One region of the Planococcus sp. TJ-307 genome, then DNA from elsewhere that is predicted to be linked to it. Evidence: riboswitches for the same ligand, from Rfam matches in the RefSeq annotation. Region 1 holds a riboswitch; each other region holds the start of a gene.
What was found. A riboswitch is a leader RNA that binds a small molecule or an ion and turns the genes downstream of it on or off. The one in region 1 is predicted to bind S-adenosylmethionine.
Positions count from the first base shown of each region.

Region 2: linked by a shared signal. The riboswitch ahead of mtnW (2,3-diketo-5-methylthiopentyl-1-phosphate enolase) and the one ahead of AC4EHK_RS13400 (bifunctional homocysteine S-methyltransferase/methylenetetrahydrofolate reductase) in region 1 are both predicted to bind S-adenosylmethionine.
Region 3: linked by a shared signal. The riboswitch ahead of AC4EHK_RS12680 (5-methyltetrahydropteroyltriglutamate--homocysteine S-methyltransferase) and the one ahead of AC4EHK_RS13400 (bifunctional homocysteine S-methyltransferase/methylenetetrahydrofolate reductase) in region 1 are both predicted to bind S-adenosylmethionine.

Region 1 covers NZ_JBZDOJ010000003.1:373,562-379,302, reverse strand. The annotation lists gene AC4EHK_RS13415 (DUF4188 domain-containing protein) at 1-205, opposite strand, end outside; gene AC4EHK_RS13410 (PadR family transcriptional regulator) at 218-763, opposite strand; partial or broken gene AC4EHK_RS13405 (DUF6920 family protein) at 969-1,670, shown strand; SAM riboswitch class I at 1,796-1,900, shown strand; gene AC4EHK_RS13400 (bifunctional homocysteine S-methyltransferase/methylenetetrahydrofolate reductase) at 1,973-3,832, shown strand; gene metH (methionine synthase) at 3,813-5,741, shown strand, end outside.
Region 2 covers NZ_JBZDOJ010000001.1:118,503-124,243, forward strand. The annotation lists gene AC4EHK_RS00510 (methylthioribulose 1-phosphate dehydratase) at 1-189, opposite strand, end outside; gene AC4EHK_RS00515 (2-hydroxy-3-keto-5-methylthiopentenyl-1-phosphate phosphatase) at 186-851, opposite strand; gene mtnW (2,3-diketo-5-methylthiopentyl-1-phosphate enolase) at 857-2,071, opposite strand; SAM riboswitch class I at 2,147-2,256, opposite strand; SAM riboswitch class I at 2,528-2,681, shown strand; gene mtnK (S-methyl-5-thioribose kinase) at 2,758-3,948, shown strand; gene mtnA (S-methyl-5-thioribose-1-phosphate isomerase) at 3,945-5,006, shown strand; gene AC4EHK_RS00535 (sugar ABC transporter substrate-binding protein) at 5,003-5,741, shown strand, end outside.
Region 3 covers NZ_JBZDOJ010000003.1:215,911-221,651, reverse strand. The annotation lists gene AC4EHK_RS12695 (TspO-related membrane protein) at 1-44, shown strand, start outside; gene AC4EHK_RS12690 (YitT family protein) at 175-1,050, opposite strand; gene nadX (aspartate dehydrogenase) at 1,252-2,034, shown strand; gene AC4EHK_RS12680 (5-methyltetrahydropteroyltriglutamate--homocysteine S-methyltransferase) at 2,143-3,270, opposite strand; SAM riboswitch class I at 3,380-3,487, opposite strand; gene arr (NAD(+)--rifampin ADP-ribosyltransferase) at 3,589-4,005, opposite strand; gene AC4EHK_RS12670 (hypothetical protein) at 4,027-4,266, opposite strand; gene AC4EHK_RS12665 (glycine/sarcosine/betaine reductase selenoprotein B family protein) at 4,282-4,791, opposite strand; gene AC4EHK_RS12660 (CdaR family transcriptional regulator) at 4,897-5,741, opposite strand, start outside.

The DNA.
Region 1 (5,741 bases):
GGGGCGGTTTGAAAAAACTTTCAGAAGACAGACAACCCAGTTCTTTGTGCACTGCGAGTTCTTTGATCATGGGCCCCATTGCCATCATGACCGGCAGCCATTTATGCACAGCTCTCCATTTGTTGATTCGCATGCCGATAACAAAAACGACGATTCCCTCGTGGCTTTCAGCAGTGTATCTTCCGGGAAAGACGTTTGCGCTCATTGTTTTTCCTCCTCATAGACTTAAGGTCTTGTTTGCTTCATCACACCATTCGATTGCAGCCAAAGTGGTCCGTATTCCGTAATCCAGCGTCAAAAGCCAAAAAGGGGCATCCGCTTGATCTCGCAATTGCGTATTGATCATTTCTTGAATTGCTCTATACGTGTTCAGGCGGCCGGTCAGTTTTTCACGAAAATCTGCTAAATGACTGAGTGTATCCTGAACATCCTGGTTTCCGCTGAAAAATAACTTGAGCAGGAGTTCATTTTTTTCACCGGGCAGCTGCTGAATCGGCTGCTGGATCCATTCTTTTAGAGCACGCTCGCCTTCGTTAGTAATCGTGTATTCTTTTTTGTCCGGCCTGCCTTCCTGAACTTGAGATTCCACGGTGGCATACCCTTGATCTACCAACAGTTTCAATGTCGGATAAATTTGTCCGTAACTGATTTTCCAAAAATGGTTCAAGCTTGTATCGATCATTTGCTTGATCGAATAGCCAGTGCGGCATTCTGTTGTCAGCAGCCCGAGTATGGCATATTGAGTATGGTTTTCTTTTGCCATGGATTCACATCCTTATATCTTTTTGATATATATCTATTTGCTATAAAAATACTCTCTTTTTGACTTTTTGTCCAGTGATTATTTAAAAATGATTTAATGCCTGTATAAACAGGTAAAGAAACAAAAAGGAGTGTTTGCGGTGGAGAAAAAAGATGAGCATGTAATCCATTCTGACCTTGCGGCTCCTGACAAACTAACGGAACAAATGGCAGAGTCTCTTCCATTGCCTGTGAAAAATTGGCTTTATGCAATTGGCGCTGTCGGTCACGAACAAATTGCGAGCGTCAGCTTCAAGCAACTTGGTTGGATGAAACAAAAGCCGGAGCAAAAAAAGTGGATGGCCTCGGAAGCCGAACAAACGAGCTTTACCGACCCGCCTGCATTCTACTGGTCTGCAAAGATGAAAATGGGAAAGGGATTATTCATTACGGGGAAAGACAGCTTTACTGCTGGCAAAGCCAGTATGCGGATCAAACTTGTGGGCATCTTTCCAATGTCACAAACTCCTGACAATGAGAAGACCAATGAGTCTGCGCTGCAGCGCTACTTAATGGAGTTGGCTTGGTATCCAGCAGCGGTGTTCAGTCCATTTATCAAATGGGAGCTCGTGGATGTGCACACTGCGAAAGCAACGATTACGTATGAGGGCTTGACCGGATCAGCAACCTATTTCTTCAATGAGCAAAGTAAGTTGTTGAGGGTCGAGGCTTTGCGCTATAAAGGCAGTGGCAAAGACGCATAACGACAGCTCTGCATCGGAACTATCAAAGAGCATCAGCAGGTAGAAAGATTGAAGATGCCCGTAAAAATGGAGGTCAGCTGGGTGATAGAGGGTAATACATTTACTTGGTATAAGTTTGATGTGTCAGAGATTCGATTTAATCCCAAAAATGCATCTACATTCTAAAAAATTCTGAAAGCAAAAAGTTTTTGCGGAATAACACAGAAATTTCATTGTTTTTCGACAGATTGCCTTGACCTGTTCCATAGATACAGGTACCATATTTAGAATACTTAAAACAGAATAGTGAATTCTTATCAAGAGAAGTCGAGGGACTGGCCCGATGAAGCTTCAGCAACCAGCCGAAAGGTCAGGTGCTAAATCCAGCAGGCAAGCAATTGCCTGGCAGATGAAAAGGAACGAGTTTGATATCGTAAAGCCTTCTTTTTCATGAAGGCTTTTTTTGTATATATGGGGGGTTGAGCAGGATGGGTTTATTAGACGAATTAAAGACCAGGATTTTGACGGCGGACGGGGCCATGGGTACATTGCTGTATTCGTACGGCATTGAGTATTGCAACGAGGAACTGAATTTGCAACGACCGGAAATTATTGAAAAAATCCACCAGGACTACATCAAAGCCGGAGCGGATATCATCCAAACCAACACATATGGAGCAAATGCAGCGAAACTGGCCCGTTACGGACTGGAAGAGCAAGTCGCGGACATCAACAGAGCCGCCATTGGAATCGCGAAACGTGCGGCAGCGCCAGGAGGACAATTTGTTTTCGGCACCATTGGGGGAATACGGGGAATCCGTAAAAGCGACGCTACGCTGCAGGAAATCATTGCGATGGTCGACCAGCAAGCCAATCATTTGCTGTCTGGAGATCCGGACGGCTTGTTGCTGGAAACGTATTACGATTTTGAAGAGTTGGCAGCAACGGTCAAGTATTTAAAAGGCATCACCGATACCCCGCTGATTGCCCAAGTGTCCATGCATGAGCCGGGCATCCTGCAAAACGGTATGTCGCTGAACGATGCCCTGCATCAGTTGGAGACGCTTGGAGCCGATATCGTCGGTGTCAACTGCCGTCTCGGCCCTCACCATACCATCCAGGCTTTTGAAGAAGTCACTTTGCCTGACAAAGCATTTCTTTCTGCTTATCCCAACGCCAGTTTGCTTGATGTAGAAGACGGACGAATCGTCTATGAATCGGAAGCGGATTATTTTGGCCGTGCCGCTTTGTTATTAAGAGAAGAAGGTGTGCGTTTGATCGGCGGCTGCTGCGGCACAACGCCGAAGCATATTGAAGCCGTGAAAAAACATCTCGGTAATTTGCCTCCGATTTTCCATAAAGAGGTAACAGCAAGAAAACCAATCATCATTCGTGAAGCAGAAGCATTAGAAGTGAAGCCGCTTCACGAAAAAGCCAAAACAGAACGAACCATTATTGTGGAATTGGATACGCCGCGCCATTTGGATACGGCTAAATTTTTAGAAGGATCCGTCGCTTTAAATAAAGCCGGTGTTGATGCCGTAACAATGGCGGACAATTCGCTGGCATCGCCGCGCATCAGCAATATGGCGATGGGCTCCATCCTCAAACACAAGGAAAACATTCGGGCACTCGCTCACATCACATGCCGCGACCGCAACTTAATCGGCCTGCAGTCGCATTTGATGGGGCTCGATGCGCTCGGGATCCATGATATACTCGCCGTAACAGGTGATCCAACCAAAGTCGGCGACTTCCCGGGAGCTACCAGTGTTTATGATGTGTCCAGCATGGAATTGATTCAATTGATTAAAAAGCTGAATGAAGGCATTTCATTTTCCGGCAAGCCGTTGCGGAAAAAAGCCAACTTCTCTGTTGCGGCAGCATTTAACCCGAACGTCCGTGTTTTGGACCGAGCAGTGGCAAGGCTTGATAAGAAAATCGAAAGCGGTGCGGATTATTTCATCTCGCAGCCGGTTTATACAAAAGAGAAAATCATCGAAATCCACGAAGCGACAAAACATTTGGAAACGCCGATCTTCATTGGTGTGATGCCGCTGACCAGCATCCGCAGTGCTGAATTCCTGCACAATGAAGTGCCAGGCATCAAACTGTCGGAAGATGCACTGGAACGCATGCGCGCATGCGGCGACGACAAAGACCGCGCCACTGCAGAAGGCATCCAAATCGCAAAAGAATTGATTGATACAGCAGCGGAGCTGTTCCATGGCATTTACCTCATAACTCCGTTTGTCCGTTACGATATGACCGTGGAATTGATTCATTACATTCGACAACTAGATCAACAGAAAGAGAGCGATCGCAGCCATGTCCAAACATCTTATTGAACAACAACTTGAAAAAAGAATCTTGATCATCGACGGAGCCATGGGCACGATGATTCAAAACGTCGATCTTTCTCCCGAAGATTTTGGAGGCGAAGAGTTTGACGGCTGCAACGAGTATTTGAATATTGTCCGTCCGGATGTTATCGAAGGGGTCCACACGGCTTACCTCGAAGCGGGAGCCGATATTCTCTGTACCAATAGCTTTGGCGGCACACCGATTGTTTTGGATGAGTATGGGATCGGCAGCCAGGCGGCGGAAATCAACCGGCGTGGAGTGGAAATTGCGAAAAAAGCAGCCGCTGCTTTTTCAACGCCGGAATGGCCGCGTTTTGTGGCGGGTGCTATCGGGCCGACCACAAAAACGCTGTCTGTTACAGGCGGTGCCACATTCGATGAAATGCTGGGAAATTTCTATGTACAGGCGAAAGCCTTAATCGAAGGCGGCGCAGATTTGATTCTCTTGGAAACAAGCCAGGACATGCTGAATGTCAAAGCGGCAACGATTGGAATCAAGCAAGCTTTTGAAGAAACCGGAATCGAGTTGCCGATCATGGTGTCAGGAACGATTGAACCGATGGGCACTACGCTTGCGGGCCAAAGCATCGAAGCCTTTTACATTTCAATCGAGCACGTGAAACCGTTATCGGTTGGCTTAAACTGTGCAACCGGCCCGGAATTCATGACAGACCACATCCGATCGCTGTCTGAGCTGTCGGACGGCTATGTCAGCTGTTACCCGAACGCCGGCTTGCCGGATGAAGAAGGGCATTATCACGAAACACCGGAATCGCTGGCGAAAAAATTGCGGGGCTTTGCCGATAAAGGCTGGCTGAACGTAGTGGGCGGCTGTTGCGGTACGACGCCAGCCCATATTCAAGCGGTGCGTGAAGCAATGGAAGGTCTGCCTCCGAGAAAACCGGATCCTGTCGATCACGGCCATGTGGTTTCCGGCATTGAACCGTTGCAGTACGATGAAACCATGCGTCCATTATTCATTGGTGAACGTACCAACGTCATTGGTTCCCGCAAGTTCAAGCGGTTGATTGTAGATGGCCAGTTTGAAGAAGCTTCTGAAATTGCCCGCGCGCAAGTGAAAAACGGCGCTCATGTTATTGACATCTGTCTGGCGAACCCGGATCGGGATGAAGTCGAGGACATGACCAATTTCATGAAAGAAGTCGTCAAAAAAGTGAAAGTGCCGCTGGTCATTGATTCCACGGATGAAGAAGTGATTGAAGTGGCGCTGAAATTCTCACAAGGAAAAGCCATCATTAACTCAATCAACCTGGAAGACGGGGAAGAGCGGTTTGATGCGGTCATGCCGCTGGTGAAGAAATACGGAGCGGCAGTCGTTGTCGGAACGATCGATGAGGAAGGCATGGCGGTTACGCGTGAGCGCAAGCTGGAAATTGCGTTACGGTCGTATGACTTGCTGGTCAACAAATGGGGACTGGCGCCGGAAGATATCATTTTTGACCCACTGGTCTTTCCAGTCGGTACCGGCGATCAGCAATACATCGGCTCTGCAGTGGAAACCATTGAAGGCATCCGCCTGATCAAAGAAAAACTGCCGCGCGCATTGACCATTCTGGGCGTCAGCAACGTGTCATTTGGTTTGCCGCCGGTTGGCCGTGAGGTATTGAATGCCGTTTATCTCTACCACTGCACGCAGGCAGGTTTGGACTACGCCATCGTCAACACGGAAAAGCTGGAGCGCTATGCATCGATTCCAAAACAGGAAATCGACATGGCCAATGAATTGCTGTTTACAACTACAGACGCCACTCTGGCTGATTTTACGGCTTTCTACCGTGATAAGAAGAAAGAAAAAACCGAGGACGACATCCCGAAAACGGTGCCCGACCGCTTGGCTTACTATATTATAGAAGGAACAAAAGAAGGCTTGATC
Region 2 (5,741 bases), on a different contig from region 1:
ATCGACAAGCAGAAAATCTTCATCTGTACGTTTTTTCTTGTCTTTGCCGCTCGCGGTTACCAGAAACTCGAGCGGTTCGTCCGCCACTTTGATGGCAAGATTGCCGCTGGTCCCCATAAACCAATCGCGCACGGCCAGTTCGTCTTTGACATCCGCCAATTCCCGCCACTTTTCATGCAAAAGGGTCATGACTTCACCCCTATATATTCATCAACAATCGCAATAACTTCGTGGAACGTTTCGAACGGTTCGTAATTGATGCCCGCTTCTTGGCATTTTTCAGCCAGCAAATCCCGAGCAATGACGAAATCCGCTTCTTTTGCAGCTTCCCAGTCACTGATGGAGTCTCCAATGACGATGCTTTTCGTGTCTTTGTCCAAAAGATCCCGGATGACAGATGGTTTGCAGCATCCGCAGCCCTGGCTTGTGCAGGCATCGTCGCAGCCATGCGGAAATTCCAGTTTGATAAGATCACCTGAAAAGTCAGCGCTGTTGCAGTAGATGTCATCAAAAGGTCCGAAAGGTTCAAGTAGCGGATGGACAAAGAAATCAATGCCACCGCTAACAATATACAAAGGCAAATTCTGCTTTTTCGAATAGGCGACAAAGTCGCTGAATCCTTCGCGTATTTCCGCCTGCTCCAAAACATAGGAAATAATTTCGTCTTTTTCCGAAACCGGGAGCAGAGAAAACATTTTCGCAACACCCTCGCGTATTGAGATGGATTGATCGAGAATCTGATCTTTGACCGGCACCCATCCTGATGGATCAAATTTTTCCATGATGGCAATAATATTGTCATTAGCTGTAATCGTACCGTCAAAATCACAAAAAATAATCGGTTTGTTCACTGTTTTCACCCCCATAGTTCAAGTGCTGTCTGCAATTCTTTATGCTGTTTGCCGGCATTCTGCAAGGTTTCTCCCTGCAGCACGGCGTCAATGGCTTGCCTGAATGCCTGTCCGCCGCCAGCTGCTCCAGCGGGATGTCCGTGAACGCCGCCGCCGGCATTGATGACGCTGTCGATTCCGTAATCCGCCATCAGCAAAGGCACAAGACCCGGATGAATTCCGGCGGATGGCACTGGAAAGCTGCGTTTTAGCGGGCTGTCCCGTGTCAGTTCTTTGCCGAGTGCCAGGGCTGCCGTTTTTTCCAGTGCAACACTGCCGTAAGGTGAAGGAAACAGCGAAAAATCAGCGCCGACATATCGGATCAGTTTTCCAAGGGCCAGCGGTGTCGCAAGGCCATAGAAGGCAGAAGAAGTGAAGGCACCGCTAAAAGCGGGATGCGCCATAAGCGGCAAGGCGATATCATCATCTTCAGCAAGCTCCTGCAAGACATCCAACCCATACGCATGAACGTTGAACAACAAGGCATCTGCTCCAAGTTCGCGTGCTCTCCGTGCTTTTCCTCGCAGTTCGGAAGTTCTCCCTGACAGGTTCACCGCATAAAGCGTTCGGTGTCCCGTTTCTTCATAGACATCATCAAGCACTCGTTTACCCGTGGTAATGCGGCTTTCAAAAGGAGTTAGTGGGTTATCAAATAGTATTTCATCATCTTTGACCAGATCCACGCCGCCTAATGCCTGCTGACGCAATTGAGCGGACAGGAAATCCAGGTCACGGCCGATGACGCCTTTAAAAATACTCATGAGAAGCGGCCGTCCTCCAACGCCAAGAGTGTCGCGAATTTCTTCGATGCCAAAGCGCGGTCCAGGAAAGTGGCTAAGCAGGTCGTGGCTAAACTCCAGATCCAATAGCTTTACTTCGCCATCCAACGACAATTTGCCGAAAACAGTAGTCAAAATGGCAGGCAGGTCAGCCGAAAAATTCACGCTTGGGTAGGCAATTTCAAGCTCTGCTTTTATTAAATCCGGTTTTAGCGGGTGGCGTTCTTGTTCAAATTCTTCGATGGACACGACATTTCCTTTATGGTGTTTCAGTTGTTCCTGTTCAAGCAGCGGCAAGTCAGTCCAAGAACCGATGGTTAGTCCCAAAGCGATGCCGTCCGCTTTTTTTTCGAACGAACCCGGTTTTCCGTAGACTTGATATGTAGCAGTCAAAACGCTCATGTATTCCACACTCCCATGCAAATTTTAAAAAATAAAAACCTCTTCAAATAAGAAGAGGTTAAGGGCGTTAACAACTTCTTATTTCTCAGCCACCGGTTCTGGCTGCAAGAATTAGCACCGTGTCCATCAATGGACCGGTTGCCGGGTATCATAGGGCTTGTCCCTCCACCTGCTCTAAATAAGAAAGATATGAAATTGGGTAAATATGATTTATTAAGTCAGACTATCGGTTTTTATCAATTGATATTCCACAAACCCGCTTCGTACGCGGAAAGCGTCTGCCTGAAACGATTTCTTCAACTATAAGATTAATAAAGTAATTCTGATTATTTCATGTGCGCAGAAATCTGTCAACTCCGTTATCATAAAATTGTTTTTATTGGAAAAATGGATTGACAGTTAATTCTGAATCGTGATAGGATTCTTTTCATAACTTAAATTAAATAACACGTAGTACTCTTATCAAGAGCTGGCAGAGGGATATTGGCCCGATGACGCCCAGCAACCGACCGTAATACCTTCGTGAGAAGGGGCGCTTTATGCGCCAGGATGAAAATCCTGCAAGGCACGGTGCTAATTCCATCAGAAATTTATTTCTGAAAGATAAGAGGCATGGAATCTCTTATTCTGGCCTCTTTCTTTTATGAAAGAGGCTTTTTATATTGCACATGAAAGGAAGATTTACAATGACACTTACGGTTCCCGCTACTTATAAAGCCTTAACGGAAGAAACAGCGATTGCGCTGGCAAAAACGGTTCATACATTTGACCCTGCTGCCCAATTGACTTGCCGGGAAATCGGCGACGGCAACTTGAATTATGTTTTCCAAATCGAAGATCCAAATACAGGAAAGCGGCTGATCATCAAACAGGCATTGCCATACGCTAAGATTATCGGCGAAAGCTGGCCGTTGACGTTAAAGCGCGCGACGATTGAAGCGAATGTCCTCAGAAAGCACGGAGAATTTGTCCCGTCACTCGTGCCAACAGTCTTTGCAACAGATGAAGAGTTGGCCATTACGGTGATGGAAGATTTGTCTCATCTGGAGATTGCGCGGGAAGGGTTGATCCACGGACGGAATTTTCCGAGATTGTCGCAGGACATCGGTGAATACTTGGCACTGACTTTATTCCACACATCGGATTACGGCTTGCATCCTTTTGAAAAAAAGCGTTTGGCTGCGGAGTTTTCCAATCCCGAATTATGCAAGATTACGGAAGATCTCATTTTTACAGATCCATTTTTTGATCTCGATACCAACGATTACGAACCGCAGCTTCAATCAGCGGCAGAAGCGATCTGGAGCAACCGGAAGCTTCAGCTCGAAGTAGCGAAATTAAAGAAAAGCTTTTTGACTGAATCGGAAGCTCTGCTGCATGGCGACCTACACACCGGCAGTATTTTTGCCAGCCAGACGGAAACGAAGGTGATCGACCCCGAATTCGGTTTTTACGGTCCGATTGGATTTGATGTTGGTTTGTTCCTGGCGAACTTAGTTTTCCAGTCGGTCACACGCGAAGATGAGAATCGCCAAGTGATGGTAGAAGATATCAGAAAGACCTGGGATGTCTTCGCTTCTTCATTCACCGAGCTATGGAAAAAACATAGTGTGGAATCGTTCAAGGAGACAGAGGGCTACCTGGAGCATGTGCTTGAGAAAGTGCTGACAGATGCAGCCGGTTTTGCAGGATGCGAATTAATTCGCCGAACCATCGGCTTGGCACATGTGAAAGATCTGGACAGCATCGAAGACGCAGGTAAGCGAATCGCCTTCAAGAAGCAAGCATTGCAGACTGGCCAGGTTTTGATTTTACAGCGCAAGGAAATCACATCGATCAACGATGTACTGCAAATTCTTGAGGAGGCCCGTACATGAGCATCCCCTTATCCATCAAATGGGACGGCCAGCAGCTGACCATTTTAGATCAGCAAAAACTGCCGCATGCCATTGAATATGTGACGCTTGAAACCGTCGAAGACGTTTACGATGCGATTCTTGCATTAAAGGTTCGCGGCGCACCCGCCATCGGCATCACTGCAGCTTATGGACTGGCTAACGGCGCCAAGCGGCACGATACGGATTCGTTGGAAGCTTTTCAGCAATACGTTGAAAAAGATGCCGCATACTTGAATTCTTCCAGACCGACCGCAGTCAATCTTGGCTGGGCGCTTAGCCGACTGAAAGATAAGCTTCGAGAAGCAGAGAACGTACCACAAGCCAAACTGCTGCTTCAGGCGGAAGCAGTCCAGATCCACAAGGAAGATGAAGAGTCGTGCCGCAGCATTGGCGAGCATGCACTGGTGTTGCTGCAAGAGCAAACGCGGGTAATGACTATTTGCAACGCCGGTTCGATTGCTACGGCCAAATACGGCACCGCACTAGCGCCATTTCATCTTGGCAGCGAGCGGGGCCGCGAGTTTGAAGTGTTCGCCTGTGAAACCCGGCCGATTTACCAGGGCGCGCGCCTGACGGTATGGGAGCTGCAGCAATCTGGTGTCGATGTTACATTGATCACCGATAGCATGGCCGCGCACACCATCAAAGCAAAAGGGGTGGAAGCCATCATCGTCGGTGCGGACCGCATTGCAGCGAATGGCGATACGGCCAATAAAATTGGAACTTACAATTTGGCCTTACTGGCTGCCGCCTTCAGCATTCCGTTTTACGTGGCAGCACCGGCTTCAACTTTCGATCTGTCGATAGAAGACGGAAGCGCGATTCCCATTGAAGAGCGCAACCCGGAAGAGATTACCCATATGAACGGACAACCGGTAGCGCCGCTTGGCACAAAAGTATTTAACCCGGCTTTTGATGTAACACCGGGACACTTGATTACCGCCATCATTACTGAAAAAGGCATTATCCAATCCGATTATCAAAAAAACATCCCTGATTTGCTCGGTGCATCTGCAGGAAAAGGAGAAAGAACATGAAAAAACAATCCATCTGGCTGCTAGCCGCATTATTATTTATCAGTATGTTTTTGGCCGCATGCCAACCGCAAGGGGAGGTCAGCGAAGAAGAAACTTCTTCAGACACTGAAGGCGAAGCCTCTGATCATCCGCTTGCCGGCAAGGAAATTGCATTGATCATGCAAATCAACTTGGGTACATTTTCTGCTCAGTACATTGCGGGAGTAGAAGAGCAAGTTGAAAGTTTCGGTGGGAAAGCGACCGTTTTCACTTCAGAAGGCGATTTGGCGAAAATGGCATCTAACTTGGATGCAGCGATTAATCAAGGCGTCGACGGCATTTTGATTGACCATGGAACAAAAGAAGCGCTGAACCAAGGAGTTGAAAAAGCGCTGGAAGCTGGAATTCCGGTAGTGGCGTTTGATACGGGCATTGATGTGGAAGGCGTTGTTTCTTTAGAGCAGGGCGACCAGCAGATGGCGGAAATGACATTGGAAAAACTGGCCGAAGATAATGGCGGTGAAGCTAATATTGTCAAAATTTGGACAGCTGGCTTTGCACCAATGGAAAGACGCCAGATTGCTTACGAGAAATTCATGACGGACAATCCGGGCATCCAGGAAGTTACAGCATTTGGAGCTGCTACTGACAACACGGCATTGGATACACAATCACAGATGGAAGCTGTTTTGAAGCAATACCCGAACGAAGGAGAGATTACAGCGGTCTGGGCTTCTTGGGATGAGTTTGCAAAAG
Region 3 (5,741 bases), 160 kb from region 1:
TTGTTAAAAATGGAAATGCTCTTTTCCCGAGACATACGGTTTAAGAGAACTCTCCAAATGAAAGTAGACAATGCCATAAGCTCGTTAAGAAATACTTGATTTTTCTAGTGGATGCAAAAAGCGCCGCTCTCTTTTTAATAAAGAGAAGCTGGCGCTTTTTTTGTTTCGGACCAATCAGTGAATATCCCGCTTTTTGAAACTGCCGCCTCTGACTTCGGCGACGTCGTAAACGGCGACAAAGGCGTTGCTGTCAATTTCGAAGATGATTTCTTTCATTTTGCTGTCTTCAAGCCGGTTGATGATGCAGGTGATTTCTTTGTATTGCTCGTTCGTGTAGGCGCCGTTGACGATATTGTACGTGGCGTTTCGTCCAAGGCGGTCGTAAATGGTTTGGACGAGAAGTTCCGGTTCCCGCGAAATAATTTTATACGTCTTCGAGCCACTGAATCCTTCTTCGACCAGATGAATCACTTTGGATGCGATAAAATAAGCAATTCCGGAAAGGAACGCGCCTTGCAAGCCGAAGACGAAGGAAACGATGATAAAGACGAATATGTTCAGGAACAAGATCATGTCACTTGTCCCGAATGGCAATTTGCGTGACAGCAGCACGGCTAGCATGTCGATGCCGTCAAGCGCACCGCCGTTTCGCAGCGCAACCCCCATGCCAAAACCGATGATGATTCCGCCAATAACGGTAATCAATAAAGTGTCGCCCTCAATAATAGGCGGGATATGGTGCATGAGAGTCGTCGCATAGGCGAGGGAAGCAATGCCAATAGTGGAGTAAATGGCGAAGCTTTTCCCGATTTGCTTATATCCCAAATAGACAAAGGGAATATTCAAGACTGCAATCAGCACGCCCAGTGGCATGCCGAATAATTGGGAGCCAACAATGCTGATGCCCGTGATGCCGCCATCTGATACATTATTCGGAATCAAGACAGCTTCAAGGCCATATGCAGTAACAAACGCACCAATGATAATGGCCAGTGCCCGTAAAACTAATTTTCCTTTATTTGCTTTTCGTTTTGTAGATGGCATACTCATTCTCTTCCTCTTTTCTGTAGTTGCCCAGCTGATCTTTTTCACTCTAATTATTAAATATAATCCTTTTATTGCTATTTTAGTAGAGCAAATTTAGAAGAAGTCGTCTGCCAAAATGAATCTTCATCAAGTATCGCTTTTTAGGGTATAGGTAAGTATCCAACATTCGGTAGACTATACCTATTTAAATGAGGAGGCTAAACGATGAACATCGGAATCATCGGCACAGGAAATATCGCCACGTATTTATTGGAACAGGTGAATACCAACAAGGTAGCCAAAGAAAGAAGAATAACGGCAGTTTTTGGCCGCAACCAGCAAGCGGGCCGCCGTTTGCATGAACAGTTTGGGGTCGATTTCCATACAGATATTCACAAATTCTTAGAGACGCCGATTGATCTCGTCGTGGAGGCAGCGACTGTGGAAGCTGCTCATCTTTACGTGAAAGAGATCGTTGCCCATCAAAAAGACCTCGTCGTCAGCAGTATCGGCGTCTTTAAAGATGCCGCTCTTCTGACTGATGTTAAAGCTATGGCTGAGTCTAGCGGAACACAGGTTTTCCTGCCTTCCGGTGCAATTGGTGGACTGGACATCCTGCAATCGGCGAAAGCAGCTGGTGGCTTGGAGCGGGTTCAGCTTACGACACGGAAATCACCCGCATCGCTTGGGATTCAAGCAGAGCAAGAGAAAGTACTATTTGAAGGTTCTGCAGATGAAGCCGTTGAAAAATTCCCGAAAAACGTCAACGTCGCGATGACACTCGCACTTGCGGGAATCGGTATCGAGAAAACGACAGTGCGCATCATTGTCGACCCGGCTATGGAACGGAATACGCACACAATTGAAGCAGAAGGGGACTTCGGGAAACTGCAGCTGCAAGTGGAAAACAATCCGATGCCGAGCAACCCGAAGACGAGCCTTCTCGCTGCGTTGAGTATTTTAGCTGTATTACAGAATAAAGATGGGGCATTGAGAATCGGCAACTGAGTTGGACAGTGAGCTGAAGCCGAACACCTATTTTATACTTTTAAGAACGTAAATGAAGTAAATCAACCGAAAAAAGCCCAACGCAAAGACTGCGTTGGGCTTTCCAAGTCACTCCCCAAAAATTTCTTCAGAAACTTCCACGATATACCGCAGTTTGTCCCATTGTTGCTGTTCGGTGAGGATATTGCCGTGGTGGGTGGAGGCAAATCCGCATTGCGGGCTGATGCAGAGCTGTTCGAGCGGGACATATTGAGCTGCTTCTGCGACGCGAGCTTTGATGGTTTCTTTGTCTTCAAGTTCGCCGTTTTTCGAAGTGAAGACACCAAGCACCACGCGTGGGCCGCCGGCTGGGATATGTTCCAGCGGCTGGAAGCTGCCGGAACGTCCGTCGTCGTATTCCAGGAAAAAGCCATCGACTTGTTCTTTGGCGAAAAGTGTTGGCGCAATGAGCGCGTAGCTGCCTTCAAATGCCCAATCGGATTGATAGTTGCCGCGGCATAGGTGGGTCGTGATCGCCAAATCTTCTGGCTGATCTTTCAAAACGGCGTTGGTAACGCGCAATGCCAGGTCGATCAAGTAATCCCGGTTGTATTGTCCGTCATTGAACGGAATGTCGGGTGATGACAATCCTGCAATATAGACATCGTCAATTTGAATATAGCGGGCACCTGCAGCGTAGAATGCTTGGAAGGCATCGCGGTAAACTTGGATGATGTCTGTTGCATAATCTTCAAGATCCGGATAAATGCGCTCATTGCGAATGCCTTGGTTGAAAAATTGGTTTGGGCTTGGAATGGTCAGCTTCGGAATAGCACGGCCCCCAACGATTTCTTTAAATTCAATGAAGTCTTGGATGAATGGGTGATTTTCATTGAAGGTGGCTTTGCCGGTATTGCGGACATCGTAAGCTTCCGTTTCTACATTTTTGAATTGATAGCCTTTTTCCGGCGTGTATCCTTCAAATCCGTGAATCTCTGCCATGAAATCAGTGTGCCAGAAGGTGCGGCGAAATTCGCCGTCTGTCACAGCTTTCAGGCCGACTTCAATTTGTTTGTCGACGATGTGCTTGATTTCAGTTGTTTCGATGGCTCTTAATTGTTCTGCCGTAATGCGGCCATCTTTAAACTCTTTTCTTGCCTGATGGATGCTGTCCGGGCGGAGCAAGCTTCCTACGTGATCTGCTTTGAAGGGCGCTTTATTGACTCGTTTCGTTGGATCGGTGATTGGATTGGCCATGTTGCATTCCCACTTTCGGTTTTTAGTTTTTAGTTAACGTGCGATCTTCCCAAATAAAAAATGGGACTTTCTTCAAAAAGAAGAAAGCCCCATGTATGGAAATGCATTCTTCTTATCTTCTAGGCTCTAACACCTATTGGAAGTAGCACCTTATCCTGTAACAGAATGGTTGCTGAGACATCACAGGGCCAAATCCCTCCGTCTCTCTTGATAAGAAATAGATTATTAAGTTAATGGTTTGTCGATGTGTTACACAATAAAGCAATTTCCAGATAAATGCAAGAAAATGTACATCCTGTTTTTTCTATTGTAAAAAATTCAATCAATGATGATGGCCTTTCCTTGTTCACGCAACGCCTTTAACGATGCCCGCATGGTGCTAAGTTGTTCATCGGTATGCCGTTCCCAGACACCGAGCTCTGCGATTACTTTAAGAGGCGATTGGGAACGGTAAGAGCGTGTTGGATTGCCTGGAAATCGCTTGTTGGTTAAATTCGGATCATTCTCAAAATCACCTACTGGTTCTACAAGGTAAATTCTCTCTTTGGCAGTAGAAGCCGCTAGTTCGGCACCCCATTTGGCGGCTTCCAATGTTGCCGTGAAATAGATGTAATTGGATTTTTTGTTCTGGTAATTGGACGGATGCTGCGCCTGCAATAAATCCCCAATCTTCAATTCCGCTTTTGTCCCATGAAAGAAAGGACCTGGATCTAAAACCTCTTTTGTTTCATTCATATTGATCTGCCTCCGTTGTTTCTATCGCTTTTCCTGATAAGTTGCCCGAGTCCCGGAAGACAGTGCCAACAGCTCCAGCAATTGGTCCACCACTCTTTTTCGCGTATCAAAGTCGAACGGTTCGCCGCATGGCCGTCCCATTTTAAAGTGGACGTGGAGGGTGCGGGGAGCGCCGACTTTGTCGGTAATTTCCGGGAACAAAGTGACCATGGCGGTTGGGATATGTGAAGCTTCTAAAGCCCGGGCATACAGCCCAAGCACGTTATGGCAAGATCCTCAGCCAGGCACCAAGAGCGCGGCGTCAATTCCTTCGTTATGGAACAATTCGACCACTTTGGGAATGAAATCTTTCTCGGCTGTCGTCGTGTCCAAGATGCCGCCGTTCAATCCAATGTGGATGTCCGAAACACCCCCAATTTTTCCATCGACTGCAGCGTCCTTTAACTGGTGGAGCGGGAAGACGATGGACGGATCGGCTTTGGCGAACTTTGTGTCGAAGTAAAGGTGCGTCACTGTCAACTCCTGCTCTGCGGCGTCTGCCGGGACGATCCGAAATGAAGGATCTCCCGCTGGATTGTCCACATCAAACGGCTCGTCTGATTTTAGGTGGACACCGGCAGTTGACACCAGTGCTACTTTGCATTGGTCCAATGGTTTTGGCAAAACGGCTTCAGGCAAGTTGTTGTTTTCTGTCATATGGCTCATGGTGAATTTCTGGTAGGCAGTCGTGAAATTGCTGGAAAACGTCCGGGACAATTTCGATTTGAGTCGGGTTTTCATTTTCATGTCAGCCATTCCTCCAGTTCAAAGAGTCTATTGGATAATATTCGGTGGCAGCGCAGAAATTCCTGTACAAATGCTGTGCATTCTAGAGCACGGCAAAACAAAATTTTAGATCCGAATAGCTAATGCTAAATGCAAAACAACCGCGTCCTGGAATTCAGATGGGTCCAACCCAGTAATGTCCAGAATCTTTTTCAGGCGATAGCTTAGGGTGTGGCGATGAATCTTTAACCGGGCAGCAGTTTCTGCATGGCTTTGATTAGCGGCAAAGTATGCTGTCAGTGTTTCACATAAAGGTTCACTCAAACCCGCTAAGATTCTGCCAGTGAATTTGGCGAGTTCATCTTGAGAATTCCGCTTTAGAAGCGCCATCAATTCCACGTCTTCAAAATAAATCAGCTGCTGGCCGGGGGTGCCAAAGTCCAAGGCATTGCGCGCGGCCAAATAAGATGTTCGGATATCAAAAATGCTGTCGACGGCTACGCCGACTCCGATTCTTCCAGGGGCACTTTTCTGCAGAAAATGAAGTAAATTGTACAGTTCTTCTTCCATTAGGGATGGCTCTTCATTCGCCACCAACAGGAAAATCTCATTCAGCTGTGAGTGTCCAGCGACGACAGTTTGGTTTTGAAAATGCCCTTCCAGCTGTTCGATGATCCGGTGGGAAGGAGAAGGCGGCTTTTTCAATTCAATCAGCAGTGTGACAAAAGACATTTTGTTTTCGAACCCCATTTGGAAAATCCGTTCACGAACAGCCGCAGACAAAGGTTTGCCGCTTGTCAGTTCTTCGAAAATCAACTCATTGCGCTTGCGGTTCCATTCGATGTGGGAGGTGATGAGCGACTGGTGGACCATCATTTCTGTGGTCAGTTGAACAAGTGTAGAAATTTCTTTTAATTCTTCCGGATTGCCGGTGATTCCGATGACGCCGACCAGCTTTCCTTGAAAATGGA